2 regions of the Anaerolactibacter massiliensis genome follow, and region 2 is predicted to be linked to the other one. Evidence: a T-box and tRNA genes for the amino acid it is inferred to sense, from the RefSeq annotation. Region 2 holds a T-box; the other holds one or more tRNA genes.

Region 1 (9,474 bases), 710 kb from region 2:
CTGGCTGGCTGAAGATCCGCAGAATGGGATCTGTTCTCTGCATGGACAGCGGTTCCGTATTGAGAAAGAGACGTCCGGAGCGATGGAATGGAATGCAGAAGAGACATTGACGGTGAAAGAAGTGATCCGGAAGAACGGAGTCATCAGCGGCGTGACGCTTTCTGATCAGTCCGGAAATTCCTGGTATCTGTCTTCTGAGAACAAGAGAACGGATGCTGAAAGCGGAAGGGCTGGAATTGAAGTGACAGTCCATCCGCAGAATGATCCGCAGAAGATTGCCGCCAGAACATATACCGATGCGGATGGAAGTGCTGTATTCACAGGGCTGGCAGAAGGAACGTATGTGGTGGAGGCAGATGGAAAAACAGAACTGCGGAAGGTAGAAAAAGGGATGGTTTCGTTTGCGGATCTCAGATATGGACATCGGATCCGGATCTGCGAGACGCGTTCTCCGCTTGGCTACATGATCGGTGATGCATGTACGGTCATCGTGCCTACTTCCGAGACGAATGAGGATACGGTGGTGAATCATCGTACAAACGCAAAGACGACGACAACAGTCCGCCGGGTTCTGAAGCGAAGAAAGATGGGAACCGAATGAGGAAAAGAACATTGCGCCCCTGGGTGAAGGTAGTGATGGCAGTCGCTGCCGGAATCCTGTCAGGAAATGTGCTGCCGGATGCTGAGGAAACGGTATCGGAAGCGATGAATCTTCCGGTTACCAGAGCAGAGGAATATGTCACTGATGCGGAAGCGGAGGCAGAACCGAAATCGCTGAGGGACTGGCAGAAGATCAATCCGGATGTGAAGTATGTGCTGGAGTTCCGGGATGATGAGGCAGTCCGGACGATTCCGGTTGTGACGGTGAAGGAAGATGCATCGGTGATGAAGCATAACCTGTATGGTGAATATGACACGATGGGAAGTGTGTTCACGGATGCGATGACGTATGAACCGGATAATCTCGTGATCTACGGGCATGCGTCCAAGACGAAGGACTGGAACTTCACGTTTCTGAAGAAGTTTGCGGATCAGAACTACTTTGAACGGCATCCGGAGTTCACGCTGACGGAGGAATCAGGCAAGAAGAACTGTCAGGTTGTCTCGTTCGGAGAGTATGACCTGGATGAAGAGTCTGTGTATCTTGGCTGGGCGGATGCCGGCATGCCGATGGAAGAACAGCGGAAAGAGATGTTCCTGAATACCGTTCCGTATCTGATTCAGAAGCGGGATGGAGTCATGGATGAAGGGCTTGGCATTGTGACGCTGGTGACCTGCAATCTGAACGGAGCAGATGTCCGTTATGTGCTGCAGGCGGCTGTGAGGGACTGATGGGCGAAGAACGTGCATTTACCTGCCTGCAGCAGGAAGAAATCGAGAAAGGGCGGAAAGACGGGCTCAGTGAAGAACAGATCGGCTTGTATGCACGCCATGAGTTCAACTATCTGCAGATGCAGGAGATCCGGCTGGCTCTGGAAGCGGGCAAAGACAGCAAGCTGATTCAGAAGGCTGCGGTCAGCTGGATTCCGGCAAGGGAAATGCACGAGATCTTCGCAGATGAAGAGAATGCGATTCCTGAGATTCCTGAAAAGAAGAAACGGAAGATTCCGTTCAAGATGCTGGCAGCGATCGGGTCTGCTGGTTCGCTTGCGATATTGCTTGGGATGGGGATTCCGGAGAAGAAAGAACTGAAGCTGGAGCTTACGGCAAAAGAAGTGAGAATTCCATGCGGCGAGACATTTCATCCCGAGAAGTATGTGCAGGAAGTTTCAGAAGAAGCAGAGCTGATTCTTCCGGAGGAGATGACGGCAGAACGGCCTGAGAATCGGATGGCGGCATATCAGGCAAAATGGAAGAATCAGGAAGTTCAGCAGATTCTGAGAGTGGTCTTTGAAGACCGGAAACCTCCGGAGATTTCTCTGAAGCTGAAAGAAGTACAGTCGATCCGCGGGGCGCCATTCAGCTGCAGGCTGTGGCTGAATCGGGCTTATGATGCGGTGGATGGAGATCTGACGGATGAAGTTGATTGTTCGGATGAATTGAGTGAAGAGAAGGAACAGGAGGTGATCTATTCCGTCAGCGATCATTCCGGCAATCGTGCAGAAGCAGTACTGAAAGTGAATCTGATTGATCTCGAAGAACCGTCGCCTACGCCTGAACCGACGCCGGTCCCGACAGTGAAAGTGCCAGTGCAGACCCCGACTATGCCTGCTTATGTGCCTCCGGCTTATGAACCCCCGGCAGAAGAGTATTACTACGACGTGGAGACGGTGACGGAAACACATGGATCGGATGGCGGAGAAACGAGTATCTCCTGGGGAGGTTAGGATTGCCTTCAGTGATACAATGAAACCTGCAGACAGAAACTGCGGGAGGTAATCATTGATGCTGAATCAGGAACGGCTGAATTGTGTGCTGAACCGTCTGAATGAGATTGGTGCAGAAGAAATGCTGGTGACCGAGCCAAGGGCGATCTTCTGGCTTACCGGAAAGTGGGTCTTTCCAGGAGAACGGTTTCTTGCCCTGCTGATCCGGAAGAATGAGCAGCCGGTTCTGTTTATCAATCGTCTGTTCTGGTTTGATGAAGAGATCGGTGTTCGGAAGGTGTGGTTCTCGGATACCGATGATGTGCTTCCGCTGGTCAGAAAAGAACTGGATCCGGAAAAGGTGCTCGGAGTCGATAAGACCATGGAGTCGAGATTCCTGCTGCCGCTTCTGGAAACCGGTGCAGCAAAGAAAGTGGTGAACAGCTCGATTGCAGTAGATGAGGCAAGGGCAGTCAAGGATCTGGAAGAACAGGCGAAGATGCGGGAGAGTTCCCGGATCAATGATCTCGCGATGGAAGCGTTCCGGAAACTCGTTCATGAGGGAGTCACAGAACTGGAGATCTCTGATCAGACGCTGAAGATCTATAAGTCTCTCGGCGCTTCCGGATATTCGTTTGATCCGATCGTGAGCTTCGGTGCCAATGCGGCAGATCCGCACCATATGCCGGATGAGACGGTTCTGAAAGAAGGAGACTGCGTCCTGTTTGATATCGGCTGTGTCGTGAATGATTACTGTTCTGATATGACCCGCACGTTCTACTGGAAGAAAGAACCGGATGAGCGGGTGAAGCGGATTTATGAACTTGTCCGCCAGGCAAATGAGCAGGCAGAAGAGATGCTGAAGCCGGGTATTCCGTTATGTGATGTGGATGCCAAAGCAAGAGACCTGATCACGGCGGGCGGATACGGACCGCAGTTCAATCATCGTCTGGGCCATTTCATCGGTCTGGCGGATCATGAATACGGAGATGTTTCTTCCGCAAATCATAATCTGACAAAGACCGGAAACTTCTTCTCAATTGAACCTGGCATCTATCTGGCAGGCGATACCGGAGTCAGAATCGAAGATCTCGTTCTGATCACGGAGAACGGGCATGAAGTGCTGAATCATTACCCGAAAGAACTGACCATTCTGGATTAATAAAGCAGGAGGCGAGAAGCCTCCTGTTTCAGTCGTGTGCGAGCATCCAGCTGTTTAGGATGTTCTGATATTCTTCCGGGTGTTCGGCAAAGCACATATGCCGGCAGCCATCGAAGAGATGCCACTCTGCATCCGGCAGATGGTCATATATCGTCTTGGCAACCAACGGGGTGCAGAGATCGTTCGTTCCGCTCATGATCAGCGCAGGAACATGCAGTTCATTCAGGCGATCTGTGATCTCGAAGGAACCAAGCGATCCGGTCGGATTGTATTCGTTCGGACCCCAGCCATAGAGATATGCTTCACTTCCGGACTTCTTCGGACGCCGCAGGCATTCGGGATCATTTTCGGAAGGAACGGCTGCGCAATGCTGGACCATGAAGTGGGCGTTTGCTTTCTGGTAGGCTTCGCTGCTGAAGTCTCCGGTTTTTTCTGCTTCGGCAATTGCGGCCTGCTCTTCTTCTGAAAGAAAGGTGATCAGGCGATGCTGTTCATGTGCCCATAAGGAAGCACTGCTCAGCGTGGAGGACAGGATCACGGATCGACATCCATCCGGCTGATGTTTCAGGAGAAATCCCATTGCCAGCATGCCTCCCCAGGACTGGCCGAGCAGGTGATATTCCGTGATGCGAAGACGGTCCAGAAGATTCAGGAGCTCTTCGTCCCACGTATCGAAGTTCCATAATTCCGGATGACCATCGAGGTACGAATTGCCGCAGCCAAGCTGGTCATACATCAGCAAAGCTCTGCCCTGCTTCGCAAGGGAATCGAGCAGTTCAAAGTAATTATGCGTGCTGCCTGGCCCGCCATGCAGAAGCACCAGCGGTTTCTGATTTCCGGTGCATTCGCCGACGAGACGATACCAGGTCTGATATCCGTGAAACGGAACGGTTCCTTCGATGATCTTCATGCATGCCTCCTGAAATCGCTGCAGGAGAGGATGCCTCTTGACGTTTCGGCATGTTCTGCGGCGGAGACGATCGCTCTGCTGACAGCCTTTGCGGCAAGGACGCCGGCGATATTCAGATCAGCTCTGACGGTGTCGTTCGTCATTGCATAGATGGAATCTCCATCGACCATCGTATGAACCGGACGGATTGCCCGCGCATATCCGTCATTTGCCATATCCGCAAGCTTTGCCAGTTCTGTCTTCGAGAACTTTCCGTTGGTCAATAAGACGGTTAGCGTCGTGTTTTCGTGGAAGCGCAGCGAACCAGCGGAGAGCGCACACAAGGCTTCTTCGGCATCAATCATCGTTCCATCTGCTTCATGAATTCCGGCTACGAAGTCTCCATTTTCCGGGTTGACGATATTGCCGGCTGCATTGACCGCAGTCAGTGCTCCGACCTGCAGATCGCCAGCCTGGAAGGCGGCACAGCCGATTCCGGCTTTCATGGCATGTTCCATGCCGAGAATCTTTCCGACGGTCGCACCGGTTCCTGCGCCATGATTTCCTTCCCGGAAGTTTCCTGCATGCAGGCATGCTTCATAGGCAAGGGCAGGATCCGGGCGTTTTCCTTTTTCAGCGAATTCCAGATCATAGAGACAGGAAGCACACACAATCGGAACCGGACCTCCGCCAGTGGGAAAGCCGATTCCTTTTTCTTCCAGGTACTGCATGACTCCGGAGGCTGCGTTCAGGCCGAAGGCACTGCCTCCGGATAAGAGCACCGCATGGATCATGTCATTTGCGGCCAGCGGGTTCAGCAGGGCATTTTCTCTTGAGGCAGGAGCACCGCCGCGTACGCTGACCGCAGCTCTGGCACCGCGTTCGGCCAGCACGACCGTGCATCCGGTTCCTGCTTCTTCCCATTCTGCATTGCCGATCCGGAATCCTCCGATATCGGTCAGTTCAATCTCGCGGATTGCTGAGTTCATTCTGCAGTTCCTCCATCAGTTCTGTTTCTTCTTTGGTAAGTTTCCGGTCTTTCAGAAGATCGGGTCTGTGTTCCAGAGTTCTTCGCAGGGATTCTTTCAGTTTCCAGCGGCGGATGGCTTCATGATTGCCGCTCAGCAGCACTTCAGGCACCTGCATTCCTTCATAGATTCTCGGCTTGGTATACTGCGGGTATTCCAGCAGTCCGTCTTCAAAAGATTCTTCTTCTGTGCTGGCTGCCCGGATCGTTCCGCCAAGCAGCCGGATCATGGAGTCCATGATCGTCATGGCCGGAATCTCTCCGCCGGACAGAATGTAGTCTCCGGTTGAAATCCACTCATCTGCTTCTGCTTCAATTCTTGCATCGAAGCCTTCATAATGACCGGCAATCAGAATCAGGTCTTTCTTCGTTAGAAGTTCATGAGCGTGTTTCTGATCATACGGCTTTCCGGAAGGAGAAAGCAGAATCCGCCAGGAATCCGGCGACTCCGCCGCATGCAGGGCATCGAGCACTGGCTGGCATTTCAGGATCATGCCGGCACCGCCGCCATAAGGACTGTCATCAATGTGCCGGAAGCTTCCGGTGGCGTAGTCCTTGATATCAATGATCTTCAGCTCAAGGCTTCCGTTTGCGATCGCCCGGGCGGTCAGCGGCGCTTTCAGAAAGCTTCCGAATAATTCCGGAAAAATTGTCAGTACCTGGATTTTCATATTGTTCTGCCGGATTCATTCTATCAGAAAAGCATGGAATGGGATGCCTGCAGAAATGTTTCAGAACTGTGGAGTAAATGGAAGCTGATCATGGAGAAAAAGAAAATGCAGGACATTGCCCTGCATGCATGAATCATGAATCTTTCTTCCCGTAGCCGGGGAATCGGTTTCTGCTTTCGTAATTCTCGAGAAAGCTGTGCATTGCTCCGTCTGCTTTATAGCCCGGGAAAGTTTCAATCTGAACCCGGTGGAGGGAACGGAAGATATTGTCTTCAATTTCGGGATTGGTCTTCTTCAGCTGCCGGATGAGTTCTTTGACTTCCTTGCGCTTCGAGGTGCTTTCATGAAGATTTGCATTGTTTTCCGTGAAGCGGCAGGCACATTGCAGAAATTCGAGCTGATTCGAGACAGCCCAGCGGATAACTGCATTTTCCTTGACGCAGTACATCGGCCGGATCAGTTCCATGCCCGGGAAGTTCTCGCTGTGTGCTTTCGGGATGATGGTCTCCAGCTTGGAACTGTAGAACATGGCCATGACGGTTGTCTCGATCACATCATTCAGATGATGGCCGAGGGCTATTTTATTGCAGCCGAGGAGCTTTGCCTGGTTGTAGAGATGGCCGCGGCGCATTCTCGCACACAGGTAGCATGGCGATTTTGATTCATGATCTGCGACTGCAAAGATATTGGTTTCGAAGATCCTGATCGGAATTCCGAGGATCTCTGCATTCTCTTCGATCTTCTTCCGGTTGGCTTCACTGTAGCCGGGATCCATGACCAGGAATTCAGTCTCAAAGGGGATCTCGGTATGCTTGGAAAGGATCTGAAACATCTTGGCCATGCAGAAACTGTCCTTGCCGCCGGAGATACATACGGCGATGCGGTCATTTGGCTGGATCAGCTCATAGCGGTTGATGGAAGTGAGAAATGGTGCCCAGAGGTCTGTCTTGTAGGTCTTGATGATGCTGCGCTCTATCTGTTCCACGCGAGTCAGTTCTTTTGCCATAATCAGGTCTCTTTTCTAATTTAGAAAAAAGACACCCTTGCGGATGTCTTTCTGATGGTGGAGCTAAGGAGGATCGAACTCCTGACCCCCTGCTTGCAAAGCAGGTGCTCTCCCAGCTGAGCTATAACCCCATACACAATCAAGTAAGAATAATGGTGGGCCTGAATGGACTTGAACCAACGACCTCACCCTTATCAGGGGTGCGCTCTAACCACCTGAGCTACAGGCCCAACTCTTACCGAATGCTCAGTTATAATACCGCGCCCCTATGCCAAAGTCAACAAAGATTTTTCAAAAATTTTCCGGAATTGTTGTTATTCACGGTCATCAAAGCAAGATGTTCTAGAGTGTCGAAAACAGGGTTAATCAATTTGACAAACATTAATTCAGACTGGGAGAAAAGAACAGGTCGTCCAGATGCGCATTCATGAAGGAAATAGTTTCCTGGTTGATGAAGGAAGACTGATTGAGGCGAAAGTAATAAGTGCGAGGCTCAGAGTCTTCGCTGCTGACTATTTCCAGATAATCTCCATCGCTGAGTTTCAGATAGGAATCTCCTTGACTGAAGGTAACATACACAACCGGTGTTCCGGCGCTTCCAAGCCAGACTCCGTCTGAATAGAAGGGAATATGTGAGATCCTCATGATATAATTCTCGATCTCTTCTTCATCAGAGATGATGTATTTCAGATAGCCGTTCATTAAAGAATATGCTGTCTCTATGGAATCTGGCTGAAAATGAAGCAGGTCCTGTAACGTTGTTTCCTTCTGATAGAAATTATCGGATGGAATTGCCATGAGCAGTCTGCCTGGATGCCAATTTGGTTCTGATCCGATAGGAGCCTCGCTTTTCTCATAATAGGCAGTTACTTCCTGATACTCACTGCACCAGCTGATTTCATTGAGCTCTGCAGCTAGATCAATCGACTGATCCTTACACTGAAGATAGATTCCAGCAGCATTTTCCTGATCATTCTTGGTTATTGCAGTGAGAATTCCATTTGCCTTCGGAATTCCACTCTTTTCAAATTGAACTGCAAAGCTTTCGTATTTCTGAACTGCACTCTCACATGCTTCAATAATTGCCGCAGCAGAATCAGTCTGGTACAGTGAGGCCTCCTCATGATGATTGATTCTGAGATATCCTTCCGGAAATATAGCTACTTGATAATTGCCATTCCACTCAAACGAATAGCTTGCAGTTAATGAAACAGATGACCCGTTTTCAGCCGGCTGAAGGTCTGCTTCTTTCAGAATCGCTCTGGTATTGCTGAGGAGTTCATCCCAGTTCTGATTGATCTCATTAATGTAAGGCTTGAAATCTTCAGAAAAATCAGAATCATTCTTATGAAGTGGAGACGAGAAATCCATTGATTTCAATGACTGAATCAAGACTATGTCATCAGAACCGGCTTTCAGAAATGATGAAATCACCGGGTCCTGCTTTTTTGCAGTGCATCCTGAAAGCACTACTGCAGAAACCAGAAGAGCATCCAGTCTTTTCACTCCAGCAAACCTGTTTTTCATGTTAATAACCTACAGTAAGAATGTAATATCCATATAAATACTGATTGGACCAGGCCATCGTTTTGGTTACGCCCGATCCTGATCCATTGTGACATTTTTTAATGTTTCTAATATGTTACTTGTACTGATGTTTTAATTGAAATAGTAACAATAAGCGGAAAGGAAAAGCAATAATCTAATCGCGTATCATTCAAATATAACTGAATCTATTAGAAAAATGGAAAAGTGATCATGAAAAGACTCATAGCCTTTAAAATTCATAGGCTATGACAACAAACAATCTCCATTCTTATATCTAGCTAAGTTCATATTTATACTTATTGCTCACTTAAAGAAAAATGATTATTCAAGACTTACTGATTGGTCATTTATACTATAACAAAAAAAGCCGTATTTGCGTAAAGTGGTCCTGCTGCAGGGACCACTTTAATTTAGCCAATTTCAGCCTATTTTTGAGGGAAAATAAAAACAAAGCCCATTGTTACAGGCTTTGCTGAGGGTTTGATTCGATTGATCACTTATTCAGATCGGCTGTGAATTGCAACCCGGAATTTCAAGTACCCATGAAACGTGAAGAAAGCATTGATAAAATTGTTTTCTCTATTGCTGCATATTCTGCAGATTCTGACGCGAAGAGAGAGAACGGGAGGCAGAAAAAATCATCGGAAAAGTCTGCTCATGAGTTCAGATATTCGGCAGCGATGCAGGACAGAAAGATCTCTGTGCGTTCAGTTTCCAGATCGATCTCAAACAGGTTCTTCAGCTGATCCAGGCGGTAGCGCACCGTGTTCAGATGGACGCCGAGCTCTTCAGAAACAGCCTGCTTGTTTTCGCCATGGCGGAGATAGGAACACAAAGTATCAAAATAGTGTGTCTGATAGCTGAG
Region 2 (9,474 bases):
TTCTTCCATCGTGCCATCAGCCTCATAGCTGTAGGCATAGACGGTTCCGCTTTCATCATCCGGATCGGTGAACAGAACAAAGTGACGGGTCTCGCTCTTGTCAAATGTCAGAACGATCTCCATCTCATGTTCAATCCCGTCTTCATCTGTCAGAAACAGACGCTTATCATCTTCCAGCATGCCTTACCTCCTGGTATCTTCATCACGTAAAAGGCGGCGGTGCATCGCCTGCTTACTGATTCGCATCAAGATAATACTGCAGAATCCGCACTGCCGCCATCTGGTCAATCACTTTTTTCCGCTTTTTCCGGGATACATCTGCCTCCAGCAGGATCGCTTCGGAATCCTTGGTCGTATTACGCTCATCCTGAAGCTTCACCGGAATGCCGGATTCTTTCTCGAGCTGCTTTCCGAAAATCTCGCAGATCTGGGCCCGTTCGCCAGCATCGCCATTCTCCAGCAGCGGATACCCTAAGACGATGATATCCGGCTTTTCCCGCTCAATCACCGAGAGGATCCTGTCGAGGGCCTGATCGTAGTCATCCGGATGAAACCGGATCGTCTCAACCGTTTCAGCAATGAAGCCCGTTTCGCTTCGCGAGACCCCGCAGGTAACACTGCCGAGATCCAGTCCGAGATACTTCATTCCTTGTTCTTTCCGTTTTCTTCCAGATAGAAACGGACCAGCTCTTCAATGATTTCATGCCGCTCCACCGACTGGATGATGCTGCGGGCATTCTTATGGCTGGAAATATAAGCAGGATCATTAGAAATCAGATAGCCAGCCAGCTGGTTGATCGCATTGTATCCCCTCTCCTCGAGTGCCTCCTGCACCAGAAGCAGCACCTGACGGATATTTTCACGCCGGATCTGATCTGCATCAAAACTGACTGTCGGAGAAATATCATTCTTTGTCATGGGAATCACCTCGCTCTTCCTCATTTTAGAGCAAAAGACACGAAAAGTATATCCGAAAACAACGCTTCCGGAGAGGGTACCAACGCAGAAAGGGAAGCGAATTGCTTCGCTTCCCTTTCTGATCTTCTGTTTTCTCTCAGGCGTTCTGAATTCTCTTGCGTACTTCTTCAATCGCAGCATCGAGCTTCGAAACATCTCTGCCGCCAGCCTGAGCCATGTCCGGACGTCCGCCGCCATTGCCGCCGGTCAGCTGAGCAGCCGCCTTCACGAGATCGCCGGCCTTGAGGCCCTTGGCAATTGCAGCCTTGCTGCAGGCACAGACAAATGTCACTTTGCCAGCACCTTCATTGGCCAGGAACACGATGCCATTCTGCATCTTGTTGCGCAGCGCCTCGGCATAGTCCTTCATTCCGCCGGTTTCCATATCCTTCTGCTTCAGGATCAGAACTTCCAGACCGGAGATGGATTCCTTCTTCGAAAGCTGTGCATCGGCATCCGCCAGCATTGCTTTCTGCTTCTCAGCAGCCACTTCCTTCTTCAGCTCGGCATTCTCATCAAGCAGCTTCTGAATGCGCTCCTGCAGGCCTTCCCAGTTCTTCATCTTCAGGATCGCTGCTGTATCATCGAGGTAATCCTGTTCTCTGCGGAAGTCTTCATATGCCTTCATCTTCGTCTCGCACGTAATACGGCGGATGCCGGAACCGACGGACTCTTCGCTGATGATCCGGAACACGCCGAGATCGCCGGTATTCGATACATGCGTGCCGCCGCAGAATTCCTTGGAGAAATCACCCATGGAAACAACTCTTACGAAGTCTCCGTACTTCTCATCAAACAGTGCCGTAGCACCGGTCTTGCGGGCTTCCTCGATCGGCAGCACTTCTGTGGTAACCGGAATATCTTCCTGGATCTTCTCGTTGACGATCTCTTCGACCTTCTTCAGCTGCTCAGCCGTCGGCTTCTCGAAATGCGTGAAGTCGAAACGGGCATAATCCGGGCAGTTGTAGGAACCAGCCTGAGCAATATGGCTGCCGAGCACCTCTCTCAATGCTGCCTGCAGCAGATGCAGGCAGCTGTGGTTCGCACGAGTCTTCTGACGTGCTTCATAGTCATAGGCACCTTCTACCTCATCGCCGAGGTGCAGCGTTCCTTCGACATTCTCGATGTGATGCAGCGGCTGCTTGTGCGGTGCTTTCTTCACATCGGTGACATCGGCGTGGAACAGATCATTCCAGATCTTTCCGGTATCTGCGCACTGGCCGCCGGATTCTGCATAGAAGCAGGTACTGGAGAGAATGACATCACCCTCTCCTTCGAGTTCATCTACCTTCACGCCATTGCGGAACAGGCCGATGACCTTGCCCTTGCAGGTACGATCCGTGTAGCCGGTAAACTCAGATTCTTCAATGAAGTCCATCAGATCCTCGGACTGACCATGCATGGACTGCAGCTCGCCGCGCGCATCTCTTGCCCGCTGCTTCTGGGCTGCCATCTCTTTGTCGAAGCCCGCTTCGTCTACCGTATAGCCGGCATCTTCTGCAATTTCAGCCGTCAGCTCTTTCGGATAGCCGTACGTATCATAGAGACGGAATACGACTTCACCCGGCAGGTTCTTCGTGTCTGCATGTTCCTTCAGAGCTTCCTGCAGCAGCGTCTCGCCATTGGCAAGCGTGCGGTGGAAGGACTCTTCTTCGTTCTTCACGAGCTTCTCAATCAGCGGAACCTTCTCTTCGACATAGCCGTAGTAGTCCTTCATGGCATCAGCAGCTACCTGCACGAGCTTGTACATGAACGAGCCTTCAATGCCGAGCTTGATGCCATAGCGCACGGCTCTGCGCAGCACTCTGCGGAGCACATAGCCTCTGCCTTCATTTGAGAACATCGCACCATCCGCAATCGCGAATGTCACTGTACGGATATGGTCAGCGATGACCCGGTAAGCCATCTTGTATTCCGGATCGGAATACGGATGCTTTGCGAATTTTTCGGTTGCTTCGATGATCGGCATGAAGAGGTCGGTATCGAAGTTGGTTTCCTTGTCCTGCACAAGGCATACCAGACGTTCCAGGCCCATGCCGGTATCGATGTTCTTCTGCGGCAGTTCCTTGTACTCGGTACGCGGAACTTCGCCAGGACGGCAGTCATACTGCGAGAAGACGATGTTCCATACTTCGATGTAACGGTCATTGTCGATGTCTTCGAAGAACAGCTTCTCTCCGATATGATCCGGATCATACTTCTCGCCGCGGTCGTAATAGATCTCGGTATCCGGTCCGCCAGGTCCTCTGCCGATTTCCCAGAAGTTATCCATGGACTTATGGATATGCTTCGGATTCATGCCGGTTTTCACCCAGATGTCATACGCTTCCTGATCATCCGGATAGACCGTGACATACAGACGCTCCGGATCGAATCCGATCCAGTCTTTCGAGGTCAAAAATTCCCATGCCCACGGAATCGCTTCTTTCTTGAAGAAGTCTCCGATCGAGAAATCGCCGAGCATCTCGAACATCGTCAGATGTCTGGAAGTACGGCCGACATTCTCAATGTCATTCGTGCGAATGCATTTCTGGGCATTGACGATGCGGTTGCACTTCGGTTTCTCAGTTCCGTCAAAATACTTCTTCAGGGTAGAAACCCCTGCATTGATCCAGAGCAGCGTCGGATCATTGTGCGGGATCAGGCTGGCACTCGGCTCAACCTGGAATCCCTTCTGGGCAAAGAAATCCAGGAACATCTGACGCACCTGATTTCCCGTCGGTACTTTTCTTGTTTCGCTCATATCTTCCTCCTGATGAAATAAAAAACCTGCAGAAATCTCTGCAGGAACGCTCTTCACGCGGTACCATCCTGATTCATGTTCCAGGAAGGAACATGCACTTGATTCTGATCATAACGCCGATCCCGCGGCATGGATTGGATGCCTCTCCGAAGCAGCTTCGTATCCGCCTCCCTGAAAGCTTCCACCGACCGCTTTCTCTCTTCTTAGGACCTGCGCATATTACTTGTCTTCTTCACTGAGTTCCTGCATATCCTATCACGAAACGATTTTCAAAGAAAGCAGAAATCATGCCGGAAACCAGGCAGTTCCCAGGACTTTTCGATTGACGAAATGCATAGGATGCAATATATTTCATATATTGTAAGAAATTACAGTAAGGGGAATGAAAACTATGAAGAAATTTACAGCAGCATTACTGAGCTCCATACTCTGTACGAGCCTTGCTGGATGCGGTTCTTCCGCCTCCTCCGCCACTGCCGCAGCTGCTTCTGCTGCAGCTTCTGAAGCACCTGCAGCTTCTGCTTCGGCAGCAGCTGCAGACACGACTGGAAAAACGTATACGATCGGTATCGTTCAGCTTGTTCAGCATGAGGCTCTCGATGCGGCTACCCAGGGCTTCCAGGATGAAGTCAAAGCGGAACTCGGCGAAGATGCAGTCACGTTCGATGTGCAGAACGCAGCCGGCGATTCGGCAACCTGCACGACCATTGCCAACCAGTTCGTCACCGAAGGCGTCGATCTGATCATGGCCAATGCGACCCCTGCCCTGCAGGCAGCAGCTGCCGCAACCAATACGATTCCGATTCTCGGAACTTCCGTAACCGAATACGGAACAGCACTCGGCATTTCCGATTTCAGCGGAACCGTCGGCGGCAATATTTCCGGTACTTCTGATCTGGCACCTCTGGATCAGCAGGCCGCAATGTTTGATGAACTGCTTCCGGATGCGACGAAGATCGGCATCCTCTACTGCTCGGCTGAAGCAAACTCCGTCTATCAGGCAAACGTTGTCCAGAAGGCTCTGGAAGCTGCTGGCAAGACGGTAACGATCTACACTTTCACGGACTCCAACGATGTCGCATCCGTGACCAGATCTGCCTGCTCGGAGAATGATGCCCTCTATATTCCGACTGACAATACCGCTGCTTCCTGCGCAGAATCCATCAACAACGTCGCTTCGGAATCCAAGACCCCGATCATCGCTGGGGAAGAAGGAATCATGAGCGGCTGCGGAATTGCTTCCCTGACGATTGACTACTATGAACTCGGCGTTACGACCGGAAAGATGGCAGTCAGGATCCTGACGGGAGAATCCGATATCAGCACGATGCCGATTGAATACTATCAGAACCCGGTCAAGAAATATGCAGCAGATCGCTGCGAAGCATACGGAATCACGGTTCCGGATGATTACACTGCTTACGAGGGCTGATTCGGAATGGCTCCTCTTGTAACTGTTTATCCTGCTCTGGATCCCGCCAAGCTCCTGGCATCGATGCCGGCAGGCATTGCCCAAGGTCTGATCTGGGGCATTATGGCACTCGGCGTCTACATCACGTTCCGGATGCTGGATTTTGCGGATATGACGGTTGACGGCACGTTCACGACCGGCGGTGCCGTCACGGTCATGCTGATACTGGCGGGATGGAACCCATGGGCAGCGATGCTCGTGGCATTTGCGGCCGGAATTGCGGCTGGTCTGGTTACCGGACTGCTGCATACGGCTCTTGGCATTCCGGGAATTCTCTCCGGAATCCTGACCCAATTTGCCTTGTATTCCATCAACCTTGCGATCATGGGCATGTCTGCCAACAAAGCGCTGAGCGTGGATCAGTATGATCTGGCCGTGACCTCGAGAGATGTTCCTTCGGCAATCCTGATCGGCGTCATTCTGAGTGTGATCCTGGTTGCTCTGCTCTACTGGTACTTCGGCACGGAACATGGTTCTGCCATGCGTGCAACCGGCTGCAACCCCGAGATGGCAAAAGCCCAGGGCATTTCCATCAATGCGATGAAAGTCATCGGCCTTGCCCTCTCGAATGGTCTTGTTGCGTTCTCTGGCGGACTGATGGCTCAGTTCCAGGGATTCTCTGATATTAACATGGGCCGGGGCGCAATCGTCATCGGTCTTGCGGCAGTCATCATCGGCGAAGTCATTGCGGCAGCAGTGAATCCGAAAAAGTTCAACTTCGGGTTCAGGCTTCTGCTGATTGTGCTGGGCGGGGTTATCTACTACCTGGTTGTCGTCTTAGTCCTCTGGATGAAGCTTCCTTCCAACTTCCTGCGTCTGTTCACGGCCGTGATCGTCGCGATCTTCCTGGCTGTTCCGAACCTGCAGGCAAGAAGCAGGAGTTCATTTGCCAAGGCTGGCAAGCAGGCCAAGGAGGTGCGCTGATATGACCAAGATGCTGGAACTGAAGCATGTCTCCAAGACCTTCAACCCGAAGACCATCACGGAGAAACATGCTCTGGATGATATCAGCCTCACGATGGAAGAAGGCGACTTCGTCACCGTCATCGGTTCAAATGGAGCCGGAAAGAGCACGATGCTCAATGCGATTGCCGGCGTCTGGCCTGTGGATGCAGGAAAGATCGAGATTGCCTCTCAGGATGTGACCGGACTGCCTGATTACAAGCGGGCTGGTCTGATCGGCAGAGTTTTCCAGGATCCGATGACCGGAACTGCTGCGACCATGCAGATCGATGAGAATCTTGCCCTTGCAGCGAGACGAGGCCATCGGCGCACGCTGAAATGGGGCGTGACGGCAGAAGAACGCCAGCAGTACCAGAAGATGCTCGAGGAACTCGGACTCGGTCTGGAAGATCGTCTGAGTGCAAAAGTAGGATTGCTGTCAGGCGGCCAGAGACAGGCTCTTACCCTTCTCATGGCAAGCCTTCAGAAGCCGAAGCTGCTGCTGCTCGATGAGCATACCGCAGCCCTTGATCCTAAGACTGCCCGCAAGGTCCTGGATCTTACGGATACGATTGTTACCAGAGATCATCTGACTGCACTGATGGTCACGCATAACATGAAAGATGCAATTCAGCGCGGCAACCGGCTGATCATGATGCATGAAGGCAGAATCATCTTCGATGTCCGCGATGAAGCAAAAGCTTCTCTTTCGGTAGAAGATCTGCTGCGGAAATTCAGTGAAGTCAGCGGCGAAGAATACGCCGATGATCAGGCTCTCTTAACCAAGTAAATAGGCATATGAAAGGACAGCTGAGTGCTGTCCTTTTCAGATGCTTTGATGCTGTGCCTGGATCAGCTTTTCCTTGAGGCCCGTATTGCGCACATGCCGCTCCAGCGTGCTGATACCCTGAAGGAAGGCCCCCTTCTCACCTAAGAGAACCAGCGACTGTCTGGCCCGGGTCACTCCGGTATAGATCAGCTTTCTCTGCAGCATGTAGTAGTACTGATACGTCATCGGCATGATCACAATCGGGTACTCGCTGCCCTGCGCCTTGTGGATCGAGATGCAGTATGCAAGCGTGATATTCCGGAATCCTTCCGGATTGTATTCGACATAATTGTCATCTTCAAAGCGGACGACCAGAGCAGGTTCATGGTTCTCGGTCTCTGTCCTGTCATAGATCTCGACCAGCTCGCCGATATCGCCATTCGAGATCCCGTCATCGGGCTGATTCTTCAGCTGCAGAATCTTGTCATGAAGACGGAAGGTCAGATATCCGACTTTCAGTTCAGGCTTGGAAGCTTCGGGCGGATTGAAGCACTGCTGCAGCGCATTATTCAGCACGTCGATGCCTGCCGGTCCGCCGTAGATCGGGCTGAGCACCTGGATGTCATTCATGTCATAGCCCTTATCCAGGGCACTTTTCACGACGGCTAATACCCGGTCTCTGATCTCATACCTGGAGCATTCCAGGAACTTCACATCGTGATTGAGATCAGAGAAATCAGCCGTTCCGTCATGAATCTCATGCGCCAGACGGATCACATCGCTGCCTTCCTTCTGCCGGTAGATATGGCTCAGGCGGATCAGCGGAAAGCAGCCGCTTTCAATCAGATCGCGCAGCACGCTGCCTGGTGAAACAGAAGGCAGCTGATCTTCATCGCCGATGACGCAGATCTTGCGGATATGGCGGGATGCCTTCAGAAGGTTATAGAACAGCCAGTTATCGACCATGGAGAACTCATCGATGATCAATAGGTCTGCGGAGAGCGGTTCTTCTTCATTCACGCCGAACGTATTGGTTTCAAGGTCCCATTTCAGCAGCGAATGAATCGTGACTGCTTCCGTTTCCGTCGTTTCGGCAAGATGCTTTGCGGCCCTTCCGGTCGGAGCCGTGCAGACGACGGTGCTGCCCGGATAGATCACCCGGAACAGCGTCACAAGAGCCCGGACTACGGTCGTTTTGCCGGTTCCCGGTCCTCCGGTCAGGATCAGAAATGGATTCTGAAAGAACGTATGCACTGCTTCCCGCTGCGAATTGTCATAGGTGATCTGAAACCGGTTCTCCAGATCGCCGAGATATCCGTTCACGGATTCTTCCAAAGCAGGCTCCAGTTCTTCTTCCGGAAATGACGCCAGGAAGGAACTGATGAATGATTCAGACTGATACTGCGAGATCGGGTAGACCCGATTCTCTTCCAGGACGAGCTGATTGCGGAATACCGCCCGGGACAGGAGATCTTCAAACTCATAGGAAAGGCCATTCATGGCTTTATCGAAATTAGCCTGCAGAGTCTCTTTGAGCACATAGGAATCTCCCGACGAAACACAGAGATCCATGCACAAGGAAATGAGATAGGCATAGAGCCGGCGCTCATCATCCCGGGCAATGCCGAGAGAATCTGCAATCTTATCTGCAGTCTTGAATCCGAAACCATCGCATTCCTCAATCACACGGTACGGATTCTCACGGATCTTCTCGAGGGCATCTTTGCCATAGGCCCGATTCAGCCGGATCAGGTTTCGCTGGCCGAGGCCATGGATATTGAGAAAACGCACCAGATCCTGCATGCCGTCAGATTCCTTCTGCAAGCCTTCCGTAATGACCTGGATTTTTTCATCAGAAAGACCGGGAACCTGATGCAGTATCTCAGGATTCTCCCGGATTTCCTTCAGGCAGTCTTCACCGAGGGCATTCACGATTGCCTTGGCAGTCTTCTTGCCGATGCCAGGAAACTGGATCCCGGAAAGATAGCGGATGATCCCCTCTTCTTCATCCGGAAGCGGACGTTCCATTGACTGGATGGCGAACTGCATGCCGTATTTCGGATGTTCGACATAAGTCCCGTAAAGCCGGGTCAGGATATCTGTTTCAACGGAAGGAAGAATTCCGGTGCAGGTGATGACTTTCTCAGTTTCATCCTGAAGCCGGAACTTCATCACGGTATACATCGTGGCATCATTCCGGTAGACGACATAGACGATCTTTCCGGTCAGCTCGATCAGCTTTCCATCATCCATTCGCACGCTCCCGGATCTTCTGCATCAGGTCTTCGCCATTGCGGAATACCTGATCGATGACACCTCCGCCGATGACGCGGTCGCCATCATAGAACACTGCTTCCTGCCCAGGTGTCATGGAGCGGATGAGCTGCGGGTAAGTTACTTTCAAAGTCGTATCATCGACCCGTTCAATGCGGCAGTCCTGATCCGGCTGCCGGTAGCGGAACTTGCCATGGCAGTCTGCAGGCTCAGTGAAATCCATGAGCCAGTTCATGTCCTTCACGATGCAGGAATCGCTGTAAAGCCACTCCGGATGCGCTTCATCGGTCACATAAAGCTCATTGGCATAAATATCCT

What was found. The T-box of region 2 lies ahead of alaS (alanine--tRNA ligase). A T-box ahead of a tRNA ligase gene usually reads a tRNA of that ligase, here a tRNA-Ala.
Region 1: it encodes a tRNA-Ala, which carries the amino acid that the T-box ahead of alaS (alanine--tRNA ligase) is inferred to sense. The anticodon was not compared.

The regions. Positions count from the first base shown of each region.
Region 1 covers NZ_OLMH01000002.1:186,775-196,248, forward strand. The annotation lists gene C7E00_RS04455 (Cys-Gln thioester bond-forming surface protein) at 1-601, shown strand, start outside; gene C7E00_RS04460 (class B sortase) at 598-1,332, shown strand; gene C7E00_RS04465 (hypothetical protein) at 1,332-2,327, shown strand; gene C7E00_RS04470 (M24 family metallopeptidase) at 2,386-3,468, shown strand; gene pepI (proline iminopeptidase) at 3,497-4,378, opposite strand; gene C7E00_RS04480 (P1 family peptidase) at 4,375-5,346, opposite strand; gene trmD (tRNA (guanosine(37)-N1)-methyltransferase TrmD) at 5,321-6,055, opposite strand; gene C7E00_RS04490 (tRNA lysidine(34) synthetase) at 6,189-7,061, opposite strand; tRNA gene C7E00_RS04495 (tRNA-Ala) at 7,117-7,192, opposite strand; tRNA gene C7E00_RS04500 (tRNA-Ile) at 7,215-7,291, opposite strand; gene C7E00_RS04505 (hypothetical protein) at 7,443-8,588, opposite strand; gene C7E00_RS04510 (helix-turn-helix domain-containing protein) at 9,265-9,474, opposite strand, start outside.
Region 2 covers NZ_OLMH01000002.1:900,316-909,789, forward strand. The annotation lists gene C7E00_RS07830 (DUF1292 domain-containing protein) at 1-180, opposite strand, end outside; gene ruvX (Holliday junction resolvase RuvX) at 233-646, opposite strand; gene C7E00_RS07840 (IreB family regulatory phosphoprotein) at 643-918, opposite strand; gene alaS (alanine--tRNA ligase) at 1,055-3,700, opposite strand; T-box leader at 3,740-3,945, opposite strand; gene C7E00_RS07850 (ABC transporter substrate-binding protein) at 4,092-5,132, shown strand; gene C7E00_RS07855 (ABC transporter permease) at 5,139-6,095, shown strand; gene C7E00_RS07860 (ABC transporter ATP-binding protein) at 6,106-6,903, shown strand; gene recD2 (SF1B family DNA helicase RecD2) at 6,940-9,135, opposite strand; gene mnmA (tRNA 2-thiouridine(34) synthase MnmA) at 9,128-9,474, opposite strand, start outside.